4 regions of the Paraglaciecola sp. L3A3 genome follow, and region 2 is predicted to be linked to each of the others. Evidence: predicted binding sites of a transcription regulator. Region 2 holds the regulator's gene; each other region holds the start of a gene.
What was found. The regulator sigma-54, encoded in region 2, starts transcription at its own class of promoters, with help from an activator protein. The targets are predictions, from matches to a motif close to GTTGGCACGNNNNTNGNNT.
Positions count from the first base shown of each region.

Region 1: the regulator sigma-54 is predicted to act here: its motif matches at 2,551-2,569, upstream of glnA (glutamate--ammonia ligase).
Region 3: the regulator sigma-54 is predicted to act here: its motif matches at 1,282-1,300, upstream of GQR87_RS20145 (BON domain-containing protein).
Region 4: the regulator sigma-54 is predicted to act here: its motif matches at 1,430-1,448, upstream of GQR87_RS06735 (PAS domain-containing sensor histidine kinase).

Region 1 is NZ_CP047023.1:3,717,112-3,722,234, reverse strand. Features, by position in the region: gene typA (translational GTPase TypA) at 1-108, opposite strand, end outside; gene typA (translational GTPase TypA) at 401-2,245, opposite strand; gene glnA (glutamate--ammonia ligase) at 2,646-4,055, shown strand; gene GQR87_RS15475 (DUF4124 domain-containing protein) at 4,386-4,910, shown strand; gene glnL (nitrogen regulation protein NR(II)) at 4,994-5,123, shown strand, end outside.
Region 2 is NZ_CP047023.1:4,630,348-4,635,470, reverse strand. Features, by position in the region: gene mgtE (magnesium transporter) at 1-166, opposite strand, end outside; gene GQR87_RS19145 (HPr family phosphocarrier protein) at 357-632, opposite strand; gene rapZ (RNase adapter RapZ) at 636-1,481, opposite strand; gene ptsN (PTS IIA-like nitrogen regulatory protein PtsN) at 1,482-1,925, opposite strand; gene hpf (ribosome hibernation promoting factor) at 1,941-2,228, opposite strand; gene GQR87_RS19125 (RNA polymerase factor sigma-54) at 2,254-3,741, opposite strand; gene lptB (LPS export ABC transporter ATP-binding protein) at 3,807-4,532, opposite strand; gene lptA (lipopolysaccharide transport periplasmic protein LptA) at 4,532-5,080, opposite strand; gene lptC (LPS export ABC transporter periplasmic protein LptC) at 5,043-5,123, opposite strand, start outside.
Region 3 is NZ_CP047023.1:4,854,767-4,859,889, reverse strand. Features, by position in the region: gene GQR87_RS20150 (DUF1840 domain-containing protein) at 218-529, shown strand; gene GQR87_RS20145 (BON domain-containing protein) at 697-1,248, opposite strand; gene GQR87_RS20140 (hemerythrin domain-containing protein) at 1,633-2,064, shown strand; gene GQR87_RS20135 (mechanosensitive ion channel family protein) at 2,169-3,098, shown strand; gene GQR87_RS20130 (hypothetical protein) at 3,260-4,141, shown strand; gene GQR87_RS20125 (diguanylate cyclase) at 4,138-5,103, opposite strand.
Region 4 is NZ_CP047023.1:1,606,035-1,611,157, reverse strand. Features, by position in the region: gene GQR87_RS06740 (sigma-54 dependent transcriptional regulator) at 1-189, opposite strand, end outside; gene GQR87_RS06735 (PAS domain-containing sensor histidine kinase) at 193-1,368, opposite strand; gene GQR87_RS06730 (sigma-54 dependent transcriptional regulator) at 1,613-3,043, opposite strand; gene GQR87_RS06725 (flagellin) at 3,236-4,039, opposite strand; gene GQR87_RS06720 (6-hydroxymethylpterin diphosphokinase MptE-like protein) at 4,312-5,123, shown strand, end outside.

The DNA of each region.
Region 1 (5,123 bases), 910 kb from region 2:
GCCTGACTGTTGTAATAACTTATCAACTAGGGTGGTTTTGCCATGGTCGACGTGGGCGATAATAGCTATATTCCTCAAATTTTCGATTGAGGTATTGGGTGAACTCATTGTTTTTACTCTGTTAGGGCCACATATGTGTCACTGAAGACGAATTACTCTTTAAGGTAATATGTAGCTAAATTGCAGAAATTTTGCGCGCGGATTATACATTTTAAAAGAGTAAAGCGGTCAAATTATTTAAACATTAAACGATATAAAAAATTTTTATCGAAAGATACAAAATACTTTATCGTTCCGGACATAGTCATTTCACGGTAAATTATCTTATTTTAACTTTAGTGTAGGCAATAAAAAACCGGCTGACGCCGGTTTCAATTTAATCTTTTAAAAGCTAGAAAGCTTAGCCTTTAGCTGGGCGTCCTGCCTGCTTACGTAGATTCTCAGTCAACAACTTCTTACGTATACGAATACTGACAGGAGTGACTTCAACTAATTCATCATTATCGATGAATTCAAGGGCTTGCTCTAAGGTCATAACAATTGGTGGAACTAAGCTTTGTGCTTCGTCAGTACCAGATGAACGTACGTTAGTTAATTGCTTGCCTTTAAGGGCGTTAACCGTTAAGTCATTTTCACGAGCATGAATACCAATAATCATGCCTTCGTATACTTCAAGACCGTGACCGATAAATAAACGTCCACGACTTTGTAAGTTAAATAATGCGTTAGTTAGTGCTTTACCTGTTGCGTTAGCGATCAATACACCATTTTTACGCTGACCAATTACGCCGCCTTTATGTGGGCCGTAATGATCAAATGTGTGGTACATCAAACCAGAACCTGATGTCATCGTCATAAAGTCAGTTTGGAAACCAATCAAACCACGGCTAGGTATCATAAAGTCCATACGTATACGGCCTTTACCATCTGGTGCCATATTAGTTAATTCACCTTTACGAGTACCAAGTTGTTCCATAACAGAACCTTGATGTTCTTCTTCAACATCAATCGTTACAGATTCGTATGGTTCGTGGGTCGTACCATCAACTTCTTTCAAAATTACTTCTGGACGAGAAACGGCTAATTCGTAACCTTCACGACGCATGTTTTCAATTAATATACCTAAGTGAAGTTCACCACGACCTGAAACACGGAATTTATCTGGGTCAGTAGGAATTTCTTCAACTTTAAGTGCCACGTTGTGGATCAACTCATGTTGTAAACGCTCAAGGATATTTCGAGAGGTAACAAATTTACCTTCTTTACCAGCAAAAGGAGAGTTGTTGACTTGAAAAGTCATGGTCACCGTTGGTTCATCAACAGAAAGTGGCGGTAAGGCTACTACTGCATTTGGATCACAAATAGTATCGGATATTTTAAGTTCGCCGACACCTGTTATAGCAATAATGTCACCGGCATCAGCAGATTCTACTTCATGACGTTGTAGTCCTAAGTAACCTTGAACCTGTCCGACTTTACCATTGCGAGTTTTGCCATCAGCACCAATGATAGTCACTTGTTGGTTAGGCTTAACCGAACCACTGGTAATACGACCGATACCAATTACACCTACATAAGAGTTGTAATCAAGTTGTGAAATTTGCATTTGTAATGGGCCGTTCATATCGGCAGCAGGCGGCTTAACATGTTTGATAATCGTTTCAAACAAAGGAGTCATGCTATCGCTTTCAACATCTAGATCATTGGTTGCCCAGCCATTTATAGCTGATGCGTAAACCACTTCAAAATCTAGTTGATCGTCAGTTGCGCCTAGATTGTCGAACAAATCAAATACTTGATCCATTACCCAATCAGGACGAGCGCCAGGCTTATCGATTTTATTGATAACAACAATAGGTTTCAAACCTTGAGCAAATGCTTTTTGTGTGACAAAACGCGTTTGTGGCATTGGGCCTTCTTGCGCATCTACTAACAATAACACTGAATCTGCCATTGACATTACACGTTCAACTTCACCACCGAAATCGGCGTGTCCAGGAGTGTCCACTATATTGATGCGGAAGTCGTTCCATTTAATTGCAGTGTTTTTTGCAAGAATGGTAATACCACGTTCTTTTTCAATGTCGTTAGAGTCCATCACACGTTCTTCGGCTTCACCTCGACTTGCTTCTAATGTGCCAGACTGTTGTAATAACTTGTCAACTAGGGTGGTTTTTCCGTGATCGACGTGGGCTATTATCGCTATATTCCTCAAATTTTCGATTGAGGTGTTTGGTACACTCATTGGCTTTACTCTATGATGGCGGACTACTAATTTAAACAGACCGCAAAATTAACTGAAATTTTATGGGCGCGAATTGTACAGTCTTATGCCCAATTAAGCGAATCCCAAATGCAGATAACTGTGAAATAAAGCAAACAAATGAAATTTAGTAACCTGAAGATAACAATTCTCTGACGTCTTGCTACTATCAAGTGCAGTTGCACTGCTATGGTGGTGCGGTGGATCTTTTTGGTGCATTGTTTTTGTGTTTTATTTTCTAATCAGGGCAAAAATAACCAAATAAAGACATTCCAAGAGGCGATCTTTGTGGCATGATAATCGCTTTCTTTAAGCAACTTTTTTATTGAGTAGGGTTATTAAGCTCTAAGCAATACTTTTATTTATTAATCTGGAGGACATTATGTCAGCACAAAAGGCCTTAGACCTTATCAAAGAAACCGAAGCTAAGTTTGTTGATTTACGCTTTACTGATACTAAAGGTAAAGAACAGCACATTTCTATCCCTACTCATCAAGTTGACGAAGACTTCTTTGAAGAAGGCAAAATGTTTGATGGTTCTTCAATTTCTGGTTGGAAAGGGATCAACGAATCAGACATGATCCTTATGCCTGACCCAGAAACTGCGGTATTAGACCCATTTGCTGAAGAAACTCAAATAAATATCCGTTGTGATATTTTAGAGCCGACTACTAACCAAGGTTATGATCGTGACCCACGTTCTGTTGCAAACCGTGCAGAACAATATTTGGTAGCAACGGGCATTGGTGACACTGCTTTATTTGGTCCAGAGCCAGAATTTTTCTTGTTTGACGATGTTAAATTTCATACCGACATGGCAGGTTCTTTCTACAAATTAGATTCAGCTGAAGCAAAATGGAACTCTGGGGCTGATTTTGAAGACGGCAACATGGCTCACCGTCCAGGTGTTAAAGGCGGATACTTCCCTGTTCCTCCAGTCGATTCTGCTCACGATATTCGTGCTGCTATGTGTCTAGTAATGGAAGAAATGGGCTTAACCGTTGAAGCTCATCACCACGAAGTAGCAACTGCTGGTCAAAACGAAATTGCATGTTTGTTTAATACCCTTGTTAAGAAAGCGGATGAAGTACAAATATATAAGTATGTTGTACATAATGTTGCTCATGCATATGGTCAAACAGCTACTTTCATGCCTAAACCTATTGTTGGCGATAATGGTTCTGGTATGCACGTTCACCAATCAATATCTAAAGATGGCAAAAACATTTTTGCAGGTGATAAGTATGCAGGTATGTCTGAAGAAGCTTTGTTCTACATTGGCGGTATCATCAAACATGCTAAAGCGATTAATGCTTTCACTAATGCTTCTACGAACTCTTACAAACGTTTAGTACCTGGATTCGAAGCACCAGTAATGCTTGCTTACTCTGCTCGTAACCGTTCTGCTTCTATCCGTATTCCATATGTAACAACGGATAGAGCTCGCCGTATCGAAGTTCGTTTCCCTGACCCAACAGGTAACCCATACCTAGCATTCTCTGCAATGCTTATGGCTGGCCTTGACGGGATCAAAAACAAAATTCACCCTGGCGATTCTATGGATAAAGATCTATACGACTTGCCTGCTGAAGAAGCAGCAGCTATCCCTCAGGTAGCTAGCTCTTTAGAAGAAGCGTTAGAAGCACTTAACAGTGATCGTGATTTCTTAACGGCTGGTGGTGTAATGACTGATGAAATGATTGATGCTTACATCGAGCTTAAGCAACAAGAAGTTCAATTGCTTAATATGACAACTCACCCAGTTGAGTTTGATATGTATTACAGCTTGTAATAGATATAAAATTTAATAACAAAGCCCGCAGATGCGGGCTTTTTTTTGCGTTGAATAAAGCTACACTGTTTTGACGATTGTGAAAAGCAGACTAAGCAGAGTGGGGCTGAGTGAAGCAGGTAAAGATAAAAGCACTGTAGGTCGTGGCTTTAGCCCGTCAAGGCTGAGCAATAGACGCCATAAATGGACCTACAAAAGATGAAAAGCAGAAGTAATAGTTAAAAGTAAAAGAATGGCTTGCTGCTAACGACATGTAGGAACAATGACGATATAAGCGGTATTCCATAAAGACGGATTAGAGATAATTATTAGTTTATTGAGGGGGCAAGAGTGAAATTAATCTACATGCTAGCTTTACTGGTTTGTGTTGAAGTGTCCGCTAAAGTACTTTACAAGACGACTCAAGCTGATGGCACAGTAATATATAGTGATTCACCCATTCAAGGTTCGGTTCCAGTTAACCTGTCGGCTGTGAATAATGTGGTAATGCCTGCGTTGAATAATGCGGCATCTCAAAAGCCTTTAAGTAGTCAAAATGTTATTAAGCAAGCGTCTCAGATTCAGTACCAAGTTACCATTATTTCTCCTTTAAATGAGGAAACGTTAAGAAACAATGCTGGTGATGTGACGATTAAAGTTAATGTGACCCCAAAAGGTGCAGGTAAGCTTCAATTAATTATAGATAATCAAGCAGTTAAAACTCAAACATCGCCGGTCTTTGAATTAAAAGAAATCAATCGTGGCATGCATTTAATAGAAATTAAGCTTCTTAACAATTCAGGCAAGATCCTTGCATCATCACAATCGCAGGTGTTTTATCTGCACAAGGCTACTGCTCTGTTTAATGCTAATTAAGTATATTTTATACAAATAGTGTTATTTTATCGGTGGTAAATGCTTATACTGCACTTTAATGGTGCGACTAATTTGTTGAATATATGACCGACTCTGTAATCTCTGAAACTTTATTGGATAACCTCTCAACGGCCGTCCTACAACTAAATGAAAAAATGCATATTCGATATGCTAATCATGCCGCACAGGCATTATTTGAACGTAGTCTAGGTT
Region 2 (5,123 bases):
AAATTAAACGACTACGGCTACGACTTGATTCCAAAAGCAAAGCAATGTCACAAGGCTGCAGTTGTTGCAGCATGTCTTTTACTAGCCCTGTATTATCATCTGCTAGTGCATCATCGATAGCATGAAGTTGGCTTTTTGTGCTTTTAGTTTTGAAGGTCTCTGGCATGAATTACAAATATTTACCCAATTAATAGAAAGATGAAATGATGATAGCGCATTGGATACACGCCCATAGTTTAATCGATAGTCGGCTGTAGGTCAGTACAAATTTTCTGAAGTTTTTGTTAAAAAGCAAAAGTATGCGCAGCTTATAAGTGACGAAGTCATGCTTGGTGTGCGAAGCACATTAAAGATTCTTATTCTTCCTCATTAAACTTATCAACAATCAGGCTTTCTACCGCGTCCAAGGCTGCTTGGGCATCTTTGCCTTCACTGACGACTTTAACTTCTTCACCTTGGTGGCTTTCTAACATCATTAGGCCTAACACACTATTGGCAGAGGCTTGTTTATCGCCTTGATATAAGGTGATTTCAGCATCAAATTGAGTGGTTAATTTTACTAATTGTGTTGCTGCTCGGGCGTGCAACCCTAGCTTATTGACAATAAGCAGTGTTTTTTCAATCCTTGGCATAGTTTACCTATTTAGTTCGCGGTGGCGAATTTGTACATCTGGATGTGAGTCACTAAACGTTTTAGCTAGGATTTCGGTGACATAGACAGATCTATGTTGGCCGCCTGTACAGCCTATTGCTATGGTCACGTAACTACGATTGTTTCTTTCTAAGTGGGGTAACCAAGTAGAAATTAAATTTTGAATTTGCCAAATAAATTTAGTCACTATAGGTTGTGAACCTAAGAATATTTGTACAGGACTGTCGAGACCTGTTAATTGTTTGAGATCTGGCTCCCAGTGCGGGTTAGGTAAAAAGCGGGCGTCAAATACGTAATCTGCGTCTTTGGGAATGCCATATTTAAAACCAAATGATTCAAACACTAATACTAATCTAGAACTTTTTTTACCCAAAATCCTTTCACGTACTATTTCAGCTAATTGGTGAACTGATAACTGATCGGTATCTAAATAAAGGTCAGCCCGTTCGGCAATAGGGGCTAATAATTTACTTTCAGCTTGGATCGCATCAGACAACGATTTATTTTGTTTAGACAGTGGGTGTAAACGTCTAGTTTCACTAAAACGTTTAATCAAAATATCATCACTGGCATCTAGATAAAGTATGGTTAGATTCCATGTAGAAGGTAAATAATCGAGAATTTCCACTAGCTCGTTAGTGTCTTTCGGTAAGTTTCTTACGTCGATACTTACTGCCACTTGATCGTATTCATCTACCACTGTGTGGGTCAGAGTGGGCAACAAGTTAACTGGGATATTGTCTACACAATAGTAACCGAGATCTTCCAATGCTCGTAATACTACAGATTTACCTGAGCCTGATCGTCCGCTGATAATGATGAGTTTCATTTAGCTCATAACCTCAAATAGTTCTTGATTAGTTTTTGCACTGCGAATTCTATGTAATGTATCTTTGTTCGTTAATTTTTGGGCAATCGCAGATAAAGTACCTAAGTGTTCGGATGCTTTTTCTTCTGGCACTAAAATAGCAATAAAAATATCTACAGGTTGATTGTCAATAGCATCATAGGGAATAGGTGTTTCACTGGTGACCACTATGGCTAAGACATTTTCTAGATCTTTTAATCTACCATGGGGGAGGGCGATACCATTGCCAATCCCAGTGCTACCCATTTTTTCTCTGCCGGTTAAACTGGCCAGTATGGTTGCTTGATCTATGTTGCTAATCACTTGAGACGCCGTTTGGCTAATGAGTTCAAGTACTCTTTTTTTACTAGTGCCCTGAACTGCACATAAAGTGCAGTCAGGGTGAAGAATGTCTTTAATTTCCATTATGGGATTCTATAGTTAATGGCGTTTGACTTTTTCCTTATGCCTAATCACTTGTCTATCAAGTTTATCGATTAAGCCATCTATTGCTGCATACATATCTGCATGCTCAGATGTTGCGAACACCTCCGTTCCACTGAGGTGTAATGTAGCTTCGGCTTTTTGACTAAGCTTTTCTACATTTAAAATTACGTGCACATTGTTGATATGATCAAAATGTCGTTCTAACTTGGTGAATTTAGTGTCGACATAGTCTCTCAAAGAATCTGTAATATCTACATGATGACCAGTAAGGTTAATTTGCATATCGCCTCTTCCTTCTAAAATTCGCCTATAATAGGCTCTTACGTTGGTTAGACGGGGGTATCAATAATGATTCCCGGTATTTTGCTATTGTTCGCCTGGCCACTTGTATACCTTGGTCGGCCAACAATTGTGCAATTTTGCTGTCGCTTAAAGGTTTACTTGGCTTTTCAGCTGCGACCAGCTTTTTGATCAACGCTCTAATGGCTGTTGATGAACATTCTCCGCCCGCATCTGTTGCTACATGGCTTGAGAAAAAATATTTAAGTTCAAAAATACCTCTAGGTGTATGCATATACTTTTGCGTGGTTACTCGTGAAATAGTCGATTCGTGCATGTCCACCATTTCTGCCACATCATTTAACACCATAGGTTTCATCATTTCGGGACCGTGTTCAAAAAATCCCATTTGTTGTTGTACTATACAATTAGATACTTTTAATAAGGTTTCGTTCCGACTCTCAACACTTTTAATAAACCATTTGGCTTCTTGTAAATGAGAACGAATAAATTGGCTATCAGAACTGTTTTTGACACTTTTACTCATGGCTGCATATTGCTGATTTACGTTCAGCTTTGGCAAACTGTCTGGGTTAAGTTCAACGGCCCAGCGACCATTTTTTTTGCTTACCGATACATCTGGAATAACGTATTCTGGTTCTCCAGTAACGATAGCCGTACCCGGACGAGGGTTGAGCGTTTGTAGTAAACGCATGGCTTCTCGTAACTCTTCTTCTTTTAGACGAGTTTTACGCATTAAGGTACGATAATCTTTACTACCAATCAGATCACAATAGTCGGTAATTAACATTTTGGCTTCTGCTAGCCATGGAGTTTCAGCTGCAAACTGTTTTAATTGAATCAGTAGGCATTCTTGTGCGCTTCTGGCGCCAGAGCCGATTGGATCGAGCATTTGAATACGTTTAAGTACCACTTCTACTTCATCTAACTCAATTTCTTCATCGTCCATGCTGGCCAATACTTCTTCTGTGCTGATGGTTAAATAACCACCTTCATCAATAGAATCAATAATGGCGATAGCTATGGCTTGATCGTTATCGCTGAAATGGGTCAGGCGCACTTGCCAAAGTAAATGGTCTTGAATATTGTCAGTGGTCTCACCTTGGAAAATTTGGTCGTCATCATGTGACGGGCCAGAACTGCTAACAGGTGAAGGCGCTGGGGCAGATGAAGCACTTAAATATTCATCCCAAGTGCTATCTAATGGTAAGTCTTCTGGAATATCGTTGTTTTGTAAAGCATCGCCTGAGTCAATATTGTCGACATTGACCTCTGAAGCGTCATTTGCGCCATTGGCATCATGATTGGTTTCTAAAGCTTTATCACCAGCACTATCAAATTGCTCGTCTACTTCCAATAGAGGGTTTGAATCAAGTGCCTCTTGGATCTCTGTTTGTAAGTCAAGTGTAGACAGTTGCAGGAGCTTAATCGCTTGCTGCAACTGAGGTGTCATTGTGAGTTGTTGGCTAAATTTTAACTGTAAAGAGGGTTTCATTTACTTCTTATGTTTAATTTATGTTTAATTCGTTGTTGATATCAGCCGAGTCAATTTATGGCTAACTATAGCCTGAATTGCTCACCAAGGTATACATCTCTTACACGTTGATCACTTAAAACTTCTTCTGAGGTACCAGATGCAATGAGTTCACCGTGACTTACTATATAAGCTTTTTCGCATACATCTAAGGTTTCACGTACGTTATGGTCAGTAATTAATACACCTATCCCTCGGTCTCGTAAATGTTGAATTATTTTTTTTATATCATTTACTGAAATAGGGTCGACCCCTGCAAATGGTTCGTCAAGTAGAATAAACTCAGGATCTGCTGCCAGTGCCCGAGCAATTTCTACACGGCGGCGTTCTCCACCAGAAAGGCTCATGCCTAAGCTGTTGCGAATATGGTTAATGTTAAACTCATCCAATAATGAGTCAGCCTGTTGTTCTCTTTGTTCTTTGGATAGCTCTTTGCGAGTTTGCAATATAGCCATTAAATTCTGATAAACAGTGAGCTTTCTAAAAATAGAGGCTTCTTGTGGTAAATAACCGATACCTTGTCGGGCTCGGACATGCATGGGTTGTAAAGTTAAAGCTTGTTGATCAATATATATTTCACCCTTATCAAGGGGGACTAAGCCAACAATCATATAAAAGGTTGTGGTTTTTCCGGCACCATTTGGCCCTAACAAGCCAACAATTTGTCCTGTGGATACCTCTAAGCTGACATCTCTAACAACTTGTCGTGATTTATAAGACTTGGCTAAATGAGAGGCTTTTAATACGGCCATTAAGGTTTTGATCCCTGTTGTTTGACGCTGTTAACTTTGTTTTTAGATTCGGGTTGGAAAATTGTAATAACCCGACCACTTTCTTGATTATTGCCTTGAGCAATGATTTGTTCAAGCTCCATGTTGAACATAATCGAATTACCTTTCACACTGCTGGAGTTTTGTTCGATTTGTGCATCACCTTTAAGTGATAAAGAGCGAGTATCTCTTCTGTACATGATTTCTTTAGCTTTGGCGGTAACTTTACTACCATCTTCCTGCTGCTGAGAATATTCTGCTGGATTGCCTGTGGCAATGAATATTTCATTTCCCTCACCTTGGCTGGCATCTACTTTGACTTCATCGGCGGTCACGACAAGGCTGCCTTGGCTAATTTGAACATTACCACGATATATAGCTTGCTTATTAATGCCATCACCTTCTTGATAATTAGAGGCAACTTTGATGGTTTGAGTAAAGTCTTCCTTGCCGGCAAATGCTGATGTCGACACTAAAATTGCAAGAACTAACTTAGTCTTGAGAAGATGGCTGGTAAACGGTTTTAACATGATCTAGTAACTCGTATTTTTGGGTTTCAAGGCTAACGGTAAA
Region 3 (5,123 bases), 220 kb from region 2:
TTAACGTTGTTAACAGTCACTAACTTTGCCAGATAGAGATATGGTATGGGTTGTTGTGTTAGGGCACAAGGCCAGAGCGAATGTTTTCGATCAAATTACCCATAAAAAATACCTAGGGCCTTCATTAAAGAGGACTTAATGTTGTTGCAGTAAAGTATGTTGTATAGGCGTACACTTACCTTACATTTATTGAGCAACCCTTAAGAGCTAAATCATTATGTTAGTTATTTTTTCTAGTCCGGCCAGTGCCAACATTACTATGTTTGGTGATGTAGCAGTACAATTGCTGAAAATGCTGGGCCATAGCGGTACTGTTCCTAGTGCGATAAGGGCTGAAGATATTCCAGCTGCATTGGCGAGCCTAGAAGCAGCGCTCGGTGTAGCTCAGCAACAACCCGAAGCAGATGAGTCTACAGATGATAACGAAGACGCTCCTTTGGTGAGTCTACATAAACGTGCTTTACCTTTAATCGATATGCTTAAAGCTGCAGCAAAAGACGAAAATAGCGTGCAGTGGGCTAACCAATAGCAATTTTGCATCACGCTGTTGTATTCTGCTTCTAGGTTTACTCTGTGACCAATTCTTTTGCTTTTAAGCTCGAATCTCGTGGTTATATAATGCTCCATGCAGCTTTAATAATGGCAAAAAAAAAGCCCCTTTGGAGAGGGGCTGGGATAAATCTAGATAAATAAATATTAACTTTCTAGCGTTAATTCATCGATGACTCTTTCTACATCGTCTGTGTTTTTAGCTATGGCAATAGCAAGTTGACGTTCTGAGTCGTTGGTTACATAGCCTGCTAGGGTCACTACACCATCATTTACTTCTACTTCAATATCTAAACCACTGACTTCTGATTCAAACAGTAATCTAGTTTTTACTACTGTTTCTACTTTTGAGTCTTTCAGATCTTGCATCATTTCGCTGTCTTGGTTATCTGTTTGCTCAGAGACGATTGTCAGCTTGTTATCTACATCTGTTACTCCGTCTAACGAAGAAACTAATTCTTCGGCAAGAGCTTTGTCGACTGAGGTGTCAACTTTACCGGTTAGAATAACTGTGCCATTTTGTACATCAGTATTGATATCAAACGAATTTAAGTTGCCATTAAATAACAAAGTTGATTCGGCTTTGCCGTCAATCCATGCGTCTTTGGCGCCTTCTTTCCAAGTGTTCTCAGCATTAGCTGTAAAAGATGCTGTACTAATAACAGTGGCGATTAATAGTGAAAGGGTTGTACGTTTCATATTGTTTCTCCTGTTTAAAGTTCACAGAACCTAATGCCAGTTGAATGCCAGTTTTTAAGTTGTTGATATTTATCGGTTTTATTTTTTTTCTGGGGTTGGGGAACTGCTATCCATGTAATCATTACTTATATTATTGTAAAAATTTCATCTTAAGTTGCGACGTTATTACAGTCGGTATAAAAAGCAGTCAGTCGAGGTCTTAATTGTACTGGGCAAAGAATACAATTTGCTCTGTAATTATTTCATGCAAGCAATGAATGAGCTTTTTCTAATAATCATCTAATTTCATTTTTAAGCTTTAAAACAATTACTTACATGGTTTTTATCAATCTGGTACATAACTGGCTTTAAGTCTATGGAATTCATTTACTAAAGAGGTTAAGTATGGATATTTTCACTGCTCTTCGTAGCGACCATGACAAACAAAGATTTTTAATGAAGATTTTAGTGGATACATCGGGTGATTCAGCTAGCCGTCGAGATTTTTTCGCTGAGTTAAAAATACAACTTGCTGATCATGCCACGGCTGAAGAAAGATATTTTTATGCACCATTACTCAAGTCAGACAATACTGTTCAACTGACCCGACATGGTATAGCTGAACATCATGAAATAGACGAATTAGTAGAAGATTTAGAACAAACGGCAATGACCGCACCAGAATGGTTAAAAACCATGAAGGCTTTACAACATAAAGTGCTACATCACATAGATGAAGAAGAGCGAGAGTTTTTCCAACAAGCCGGTAAGGTGTTAAGTCCAACGCAAAAAATTGAGTTGGCTGCTGAATATCAAAAAGAGATGAAAGCTGAATAGTAGGAATACCAGCCAAGTGTTCACAGCACTTGGCTGGTGTGCTGTTAATAGAGAATGCAAGTAGACGCTTACTTTAGATAGAAGTGATTGTATAAGGATCTGGCATGGAGATAATTAAATTAGACAAATTCTTAAGTTTAATTGATGAGAAGTTACAAACTTGGTTAGAGGCCAGTATTAAACATTTGCCAAATTTTGTGGTGGCAATTGTCATTATTATAGTGTTTTCAATTATCGCTAGGTTTGTTGCTAAAACTGCCGGTCAAATTTTCCGTAAAACCTTAGATTCAAAACAAATTGCTTCACTTTTGGCATCTATTGTTAGGGTTTGTATCTTAGCTGCAGGTCTTTTTGTTGCATTAGATTTTTTAGGTTTGTCTGGCACAGTTACATCGTTATTGGCGGGTGCTGGTATTGTTGGCTTAGCCATAGGTTTTGCGTTTCAAGATATGACCGAAAACTTCATTGCAGGTATTGCAATGGGGATCAGGAAGCCATTTCAGATAGGTGATGTGATTAAAACCGACAAGGTGTTTGGTACCGTTAAAACCATTAATCTCCGTAACACTTTGGTTGAAACATTTTTTGGTCAGCTAGAAATAGTGCCGAACAAAATTTTATTTAGAAACATTTTGACTAACTTCACCACTACTCATATTAGACGTGTAGAGGTTCCCGTAGGTATTTCTTATGCCGACGACCCTCAAAAGGCCGCTGATGTGATCGTTGAGGCAATTAACCAATGTGATTTTGTGATTAAAAAAGAAGAAACCGCAGTTTTTGCTGAAAGTTTTGCTGATAGTAGTATCAATTTATTAGTCTGGTTTTGGATTGATTACCCAGGCGAACCGGGCTTTATGCAAGCTAGGCATGATGCAGTGATTACTGTTAAACAAGCTTTAGCTGAAGCAGATATACTGATCCCGTTCCCAATACGTACCTTAGACTTTGCCGCCAAAGGTGGCGAAAAACTAAACGCTATGTTACAACCTGTAGATAAAACGAATAGTGAGTCCCAAGTAAAAGAAACTTAATATATTTTAAATTTGGAGGTTCTATGAGTTCAATAATAAACATTTTGATAATGGCTGGGCTAGTGATTTTTGTTATCTTCGTGGCTGGAATAATAATGGCTAAGAAGCATAATTCAAAAGATGACTAAGCACTAAAGCTGGTTACTTTTTCAGGGACGACAATGAAAACTAAAATTGTTCAGCAGTATAAATTGCCAATTGGTATGCTTAACATACTTGCTCTATCTGGCGATAAATGTGTCGGCGTTGGTGTTAATCATAACTTTGAAAATAAGCTAGTGGTAATGCAGAATGGGCAGTATCAAATCCTAGACTATGAAATTCCTAAATTAAAAGGCTCTGATATTTATCACAGAACGGCATTATTTAAGACTGACAAGGGTTTTGGCTGTGTTTTCGATAATGTAGTGGTTAAATACTCTTTTGATAATAGCGAATTTGTAGAGTATGTAATTAAAAACATGCCTCCATTAGATAAACAAGGACGACAAACTGGGCCGTTAAAAGCTGTAGTGGTGAATGATGAAAATGACCTATTAGTTTTGCTTGAAGATTATTTTTACAAGTCCAGGGGTAAGATACTCGCTAGATTAAAAATAGGTCCAAAAGTCGCAAGTTATGAACCTTTCTTTTTTGTAATACCGGCTAAAAATCAGAGTATAAATTTTGAATGTTGTGATATTGGATACCAAGACAAAATCCTCTTTCATGTTAATCAATACAACTGGAAATTTAGACCATTTCACAATGACTGTTCGCAACTTTTTGAATTAACAAAAGGTGAAGTTATAGTCATTAATGATTTGAATAAAGGGGCGGGATCTTTTTCATCAGATGGCACACATTTATTGGTAAAAACTTATGTGAAGCCCTTTCGAATTGAATTTTTTAATTTGTCGGGCGTAAAGGATTTTGAAATTAAATTGACACTTAAAAAAGTATTAGGAGATGTAGATAAAGTGTATCTTTCAAATCTTGATAAATTTGGTAATACACTATGGCTTTGCCACGAATCGGATGTTACCGAAGTTGAGCTCTTTTAGGCGTAAAATCTATTTCGTCCAGCTTGTTTGGCTGCATATAAATTTGTGTCAGCTTGTTCCAGTAAACTATTAGGACTCATGTCTTGTTGCTCTTCGCTGAGAGGCTCAAAACTGCTGATACCAACACTTACGGTTAGATGTCGGGAGTTATGATTAGCACTAGGGATTTGTAAAGCTAGCACTTCTTTAATTACATCTTTGGCTACCTTTTCAGCGCCTTTAGCATCGGTACTGGGTAATAGGATAACAAATTCTTCACCCCCAAAACGAGCAGCAAAATCTGAGTTTCGTGTTGCTACTTTTTTGATCACATCTGCTACTGCTTTTAGTGCTTCATCTCCCTGCAAATGACCATATTTATCGTTGTAAGGTTTAAAATAATCAACATCTATCATTAACGCTGATAAAGGGTTCTGGCTTCTTTTCATACGGTACCATTCACTGGTTAACATAGTGTCTAGTTGCATTTTGTTCGATAAGCCAGTTAAGCCGTCTGTGGATGAAACCAATTCAAGCTCTTTGACGCTTTTCATCAGTTTCATGTAGTTCACTACTTTAGCGTGTAAAATAAATGGATTGGCGGGTTTAGCCATACAATCTAAAGCCCCCAATTCTAAGGCAACAAGTTGTTCATTAACTGAATTTTTTTCTGTTAAAACGATAATCGGAATAATATTTAAAATGGAATGAGAACGAATTTTTCGTAGCTCTTCTATCCATACACTTTTAACGCCTGAAGCACTAAAAATAATGAGGTCAATATCTTGTGTGCTGGCGGCTTTAAACAAGCTAGAGGTATCAGAGTTAGTTAACACATTAAAACTTTGGGCCAATGAAACAGATAAACTTTCAGCTGTTCGGCATTTACCTACAACCGCTAGAGTTTGCTCCATATCGGTAAATACACTGCCTAAATAAGCTGATTCTGCGGGCTGTAATAATCTAGTACTATTGGCAATCATTTAGAACTTCCTATCTTCGT
Region 4 (5,123 bases), 2.3 Mb from region 2:
TAAACCACTCATACCACCCATTTGAATATCACTTACCACTAAATCAATATTTTGTTCAGATAGTTTAATTAATGCCTGCTCACCACTGTCAGCTTCTACTACATGATAATTGCCCAACAATAGTGTATCCACTAAAGCTTCTCGCAACCCTGCATCATCTTCAACTATTAAAATTTTGGCTTGAGTCATTTTCTAGCTCCTCGCCGCATCGGCTGTATATTTTTGAGAATTGTTAGCGTAGACAACATCTTTCTCGCTAGAATTATGTTGATTGAAAGTGGGTAAACAAATGGTAAAACTTGCGCCACCATCAGCAGTATTCGACACTTTTACTTTGCCTTGGTGTGATTGAGCCACGCCTTTCACTACGGCTAATCCTAAACCAGTACCGTTACTTTTAGTGGTATAAAATGGTTCAAACACTTGCTCCCTAACCACTTCACTCACACCAGGTCCATTATCAGAAACTGATAAGTTTACCCAATCAGGTTTAGTAGTATCTAAATTTGCAGCTAGTGTAATAACAGCATTATCAGGGATAACTTCTAGGGCGTTGTGGATCAGATTTTGTATGGCTCCACACAGTGCAGTTTTATTACCTAAAATAACCACATCAGGATCTGGCAATAACAGTACTAATTTAGCTTTATGTCTGAGTACCATGGCATCACTACCTTGCTGTACTTCATTCAATAGGTTTTGTAAGGATATTTCTGTGACAACTTGCTCTTTGCCACTTTTAGCAAACAACAACATGTCATTCACCTGGCTTTCTAGATCCCGTAAACGTGAGATTAATTTATCACTGAATTTATCTCGCGAGGATTTATTCAATGTCCCATTGGATAAGTTTGCCGCATATAGCATAGCTGCTGATAAAGGAGTTCGAATTTGATGAGCCAATGAAGCCACCATTTTCCCTAGAGAAGATAATTTTTGCAGATGACCAATACGTTGTTGTAATTGACGAGTTTCAGTTAAGTCAGTCAAGACAATTAGTTGACCTGGTTCTTTAATTAATGGGGTAATCGACAATTTAACTTTACGCCCATCATGTAATGACACTTCATGACCATCATCGGCTTGAGGTTTAAAGGATCTAAGAATAATAGTACGCCACAACTGGCCTTCTAATGGTTCACCTAATAGATCTTTTGCTAAATCGTTTGATTGTTTAACCACACCTTTACCATCCACCACGACTACACCTGCGGGCATAACTTGCAATAAATGTTCTAGCCGATTAGCTTGTGAACGCAGAGACTCCAACTCATTATTATCCACTTCTGAGCTTGTATTTTGAAATAGATCATTTAGCCCAGAACAACGATAGTCCGAAGATGAATGTAAACCTGTATCAACTAACATATTTGGTATCCCCATATATTCCTCGTGTCAAAACTTAGACAGAATAATTACATGGAGACTAAAGCACATCTCATGCCAATAAAAATACCTATATAATTCAATTAATTACATGAATTTCATAGAATTATCAAACGTCAATGAAATGACAATTACAATATTTTCAAGGGACAAAAATATATACAGGAGGGGATAAAGCCGATGGTAATCGGCGAGATAAAGATAAGGGGAGATAAAAATTGGGGGGTTATGCTTTACTAATTTCGTACTTACGCATTTTTTCGACCAATGTAGTTCTACGCATACCCAAGGCATCGGCAGCCCTAGCGACAACCCAATCTTGTTGCTCAAGTGCTTGGCTAATTAAACTAATTTCTAACTCCGAAATATATTCTTTTAAATTTAAGCCATCAGAAGGAAGCTCGGTTGATAAAGACAGTTCACTTTGCAGTTCATCTTCATCTTCTTCAGAGCTAGCACCAAAAGCGGCATTAATCGCTTCTCGTTCCAAAAGTTCTTCAGGATAATCAGGTTCATAAGTTTCTGCATCAATATGTTTATATTTACTGGGTAAATCAGTAAGATCGATTAAACGATTCGGATATAGAATCATTAACCTTTCAACTAAATTTGAAAGCTCACGAACATTCCCTGCCCACTGATGCTCCATTAAAGAAGTTAACGCATTTTCGGTGAACTTAATTCTTGCATTATCTCCTTCTAGACGGGAAACAAGCTCTTGTAACAATAAGGGAATATCTTCTTTTCGCTCACGTAATGCAGGGCTATCTATAGGAAAAACATTCAGACGATAATACAAGTCTTCCCTAAATTGCCCCTCTTCAATCATAGTTTCTAAATTACGGTGAGTGGCAGCAATCACTCGCACATCACATTTAATAGGTTTAGTACCACCTACCCTTTCATAGGTTCGCTCTTGTAATACACGCAACAATTTAACTTGCATTTGTAAAGGCATATCGCCTATTTCATCTAAGAACAGCGTACCGCCTTCAGCTAATTCAAAACGGCCTTTGCGAGAACTTATCGCGCCAGTAAAAGCGCCTTTTTCATGACCAAACAATTCACTTTCTAACAACTCACCAGGAATAGCACCACAGTTAACAGGAACAAAGATACTATCTGTACGATTGGATAAAAAGTGTACATTGCGAGCAATCACTTCTTTACCTGTTCCAGATTCGCCTAATACTAAAACATTCGCTTCAGTAGGAGCGACTTGTTCAATTAGATGCCTAACACTTTGGATTTCGTCACTCTTACCAACCAAGCTGCGAAACAAACGTGTCTTATTATTAACACTGGTTTTAGTATTGGGCTGCAGTCTTTTATATTCTTGGCAGCGGTGTAACATTTGCGTAAGGATCGGGTAAGTGACAGGCTCGTCGACAGCACCAACAATATTCCCTTTAGTTTCAAATGAGTCAAAGTTGCCCACAAAAATAAAAGGTTGGCGAGGAAACTTCTCACTTATATCGGTTGCTAGTTCATAATTAGAGGCGTCAATTAGCACTGAGCTTACTTCGGCTCTATTCTGTAAAGTGTCTATCGCAGCAGCGAATGTGACAGAAACAGAAACTTCCCCCAAAAATGCTAAAATAGTACTTAGATTATTGGCTCTCATTTCATCAGAACTAATAATCAGAATTTGACTCATACTATCCCTCAGTTTTATGAACTTTATTATAATTAACTGTATTACATACGATTTTAACCATTCAAGGCTGGATAGCAATAAAATTTAAAGTAAATTAATTACCGGAAATGTAGCAGAGAAAATAATCGTATTTAATTTAAGCAAAAAAAAGAGCAGCATGGCTACTCTTTTAAAATGATTAGGAATTTCAAACTAACCATTTAATAAAGACAATACCTGCCCTGCCTGCTGGTTTGCCATGCTTTGTACTGCAATGTTGGCATCACTTAAAATGCCTGCCGCAACATTTTCAGATGTAGCTTGCGCATAATCTGTATCTTGAATACGACTTCTTGCTGCTGCAACATTTATATCTGTTTGTTGTAAATTTCTGGCGGCACTTTCAAATTGATTTTGCGTGGCACCTAAATCAGCACGAGCACTACCGACATATTCCACCGCACTATCAGCAGCCGCTAATGCATCTTCAGCGCCTTGTGCGGTAGTTAAATCTACATTTAAAATATCGTTTAAGCCAGCGGCAACATCTTGTGTTTGCACGCCAATTTTTTGTCCTGCATTCGCACCTATTTGAAAATCAATATTACCATCAGAACTTAATAATGATTTACCACCAAATTCTGTATTTTTAATAGTTTGCGAAATATTTTCTTGTAGCTGGGTGACTTCAGATTGAATCGCACTTCTGTCAGCATCACTCAATATACCATTACCCGCTTGTACAGATAATTCACGAATACGGTTTACATCTTCACCAATCCCAGACAGCCCACCTTCAGCCACTTGCGCTAAAGACACACCATCATAAGCATTAGAAACAGCCTGACGAGTCCCTTCAACCTGCGAAGTTAAGCGATCGATGATTTGTTGCGCAGCTGCACCATCAGCCGCACTATTAACACGTTTTCCAGATGACAATTTTTCAAGAATTGATTCTTGTTTATTCTGTACTTGCTGTAATAAAGAAGTACCTACATTGTTATCAAATTTAATCATAATCTTCCCCATCTACCTACCTAGACAATAACAAATTACTGCACAAAAAGTAAGCACATAAAAGGTATGTGAATTTATAAAAGGAATGATTATTTAAACGTAACGGCAATACATTCCCCCATACAGACACTTTAATTATCTTTATTACAAATAATAGTCTGCAAATACCTAGTTTTTTGCTTTACTACGAGTAGAATAATTATCAACTAAGTGATTGATTAATAAACGCTGTTTAACGTTTAGTTGCTAACTTTTATAGAGTCCATAAAAACATGCTGAAAAATATACGACTACATATTGAAAAAGATGATGATAAACAAAAATTACTAGACGAAAAATTAGCAGCGTCTATTTTAGAATGTCAAAAAAACAACTTAAACAGTTTTACCCGTAACATCCCTTCACTGATGCCATTAATTCGTTCTTCTGAATTACAAAACCACTCTATTTTTTGTAATAAATTTGGGGAAATAAATATAGTTGATTACGGTTTGGGTAGAACACTTTATGGTTTTCACCCTAAAGACGAAATACAAAAGCAAATTCAATCATTCAATCAACATGCCCCGTATTTTCCATTTTCAGCAGAGCATACTAAGTCGACAATTCAAGATACCTGTGAAAATGCGACAGATTTACTGGCTAGCCAAGGTTATATTAATTACTCATCATTTGGTCCGGCACCAAATGAAATTGAGTGCTTAGTGGTTCTAGGCTGTGGCCTAGGCTTACATCTAGTCGACCTGATGCAAAACAAAACCATCAAATACCTTATTATTTATGAACCGCAAGCCCAGTACTTTAAATGTTCGACCTTAGTCACCGAATGGAATACAATTTTTGAGTTAGCAAAAGCTAAAGGCACCCAATTATTTCTGCAGGTTGAAAAAGATGGCCGTGACTTAGTCAGTGATCTAGAAGAGCTTAAAACCCATACAAATATTGAAGGATTTTATTTATACAAACATTACAACCACTCAGTATTTAATAGTCTATATCAAGAACTCACAGCAAAACCTTGGAAAACATTAAAAGAACAAGGAGTTAGTTTTACCTTAGACGAAAATTACAATCAATACGTGCC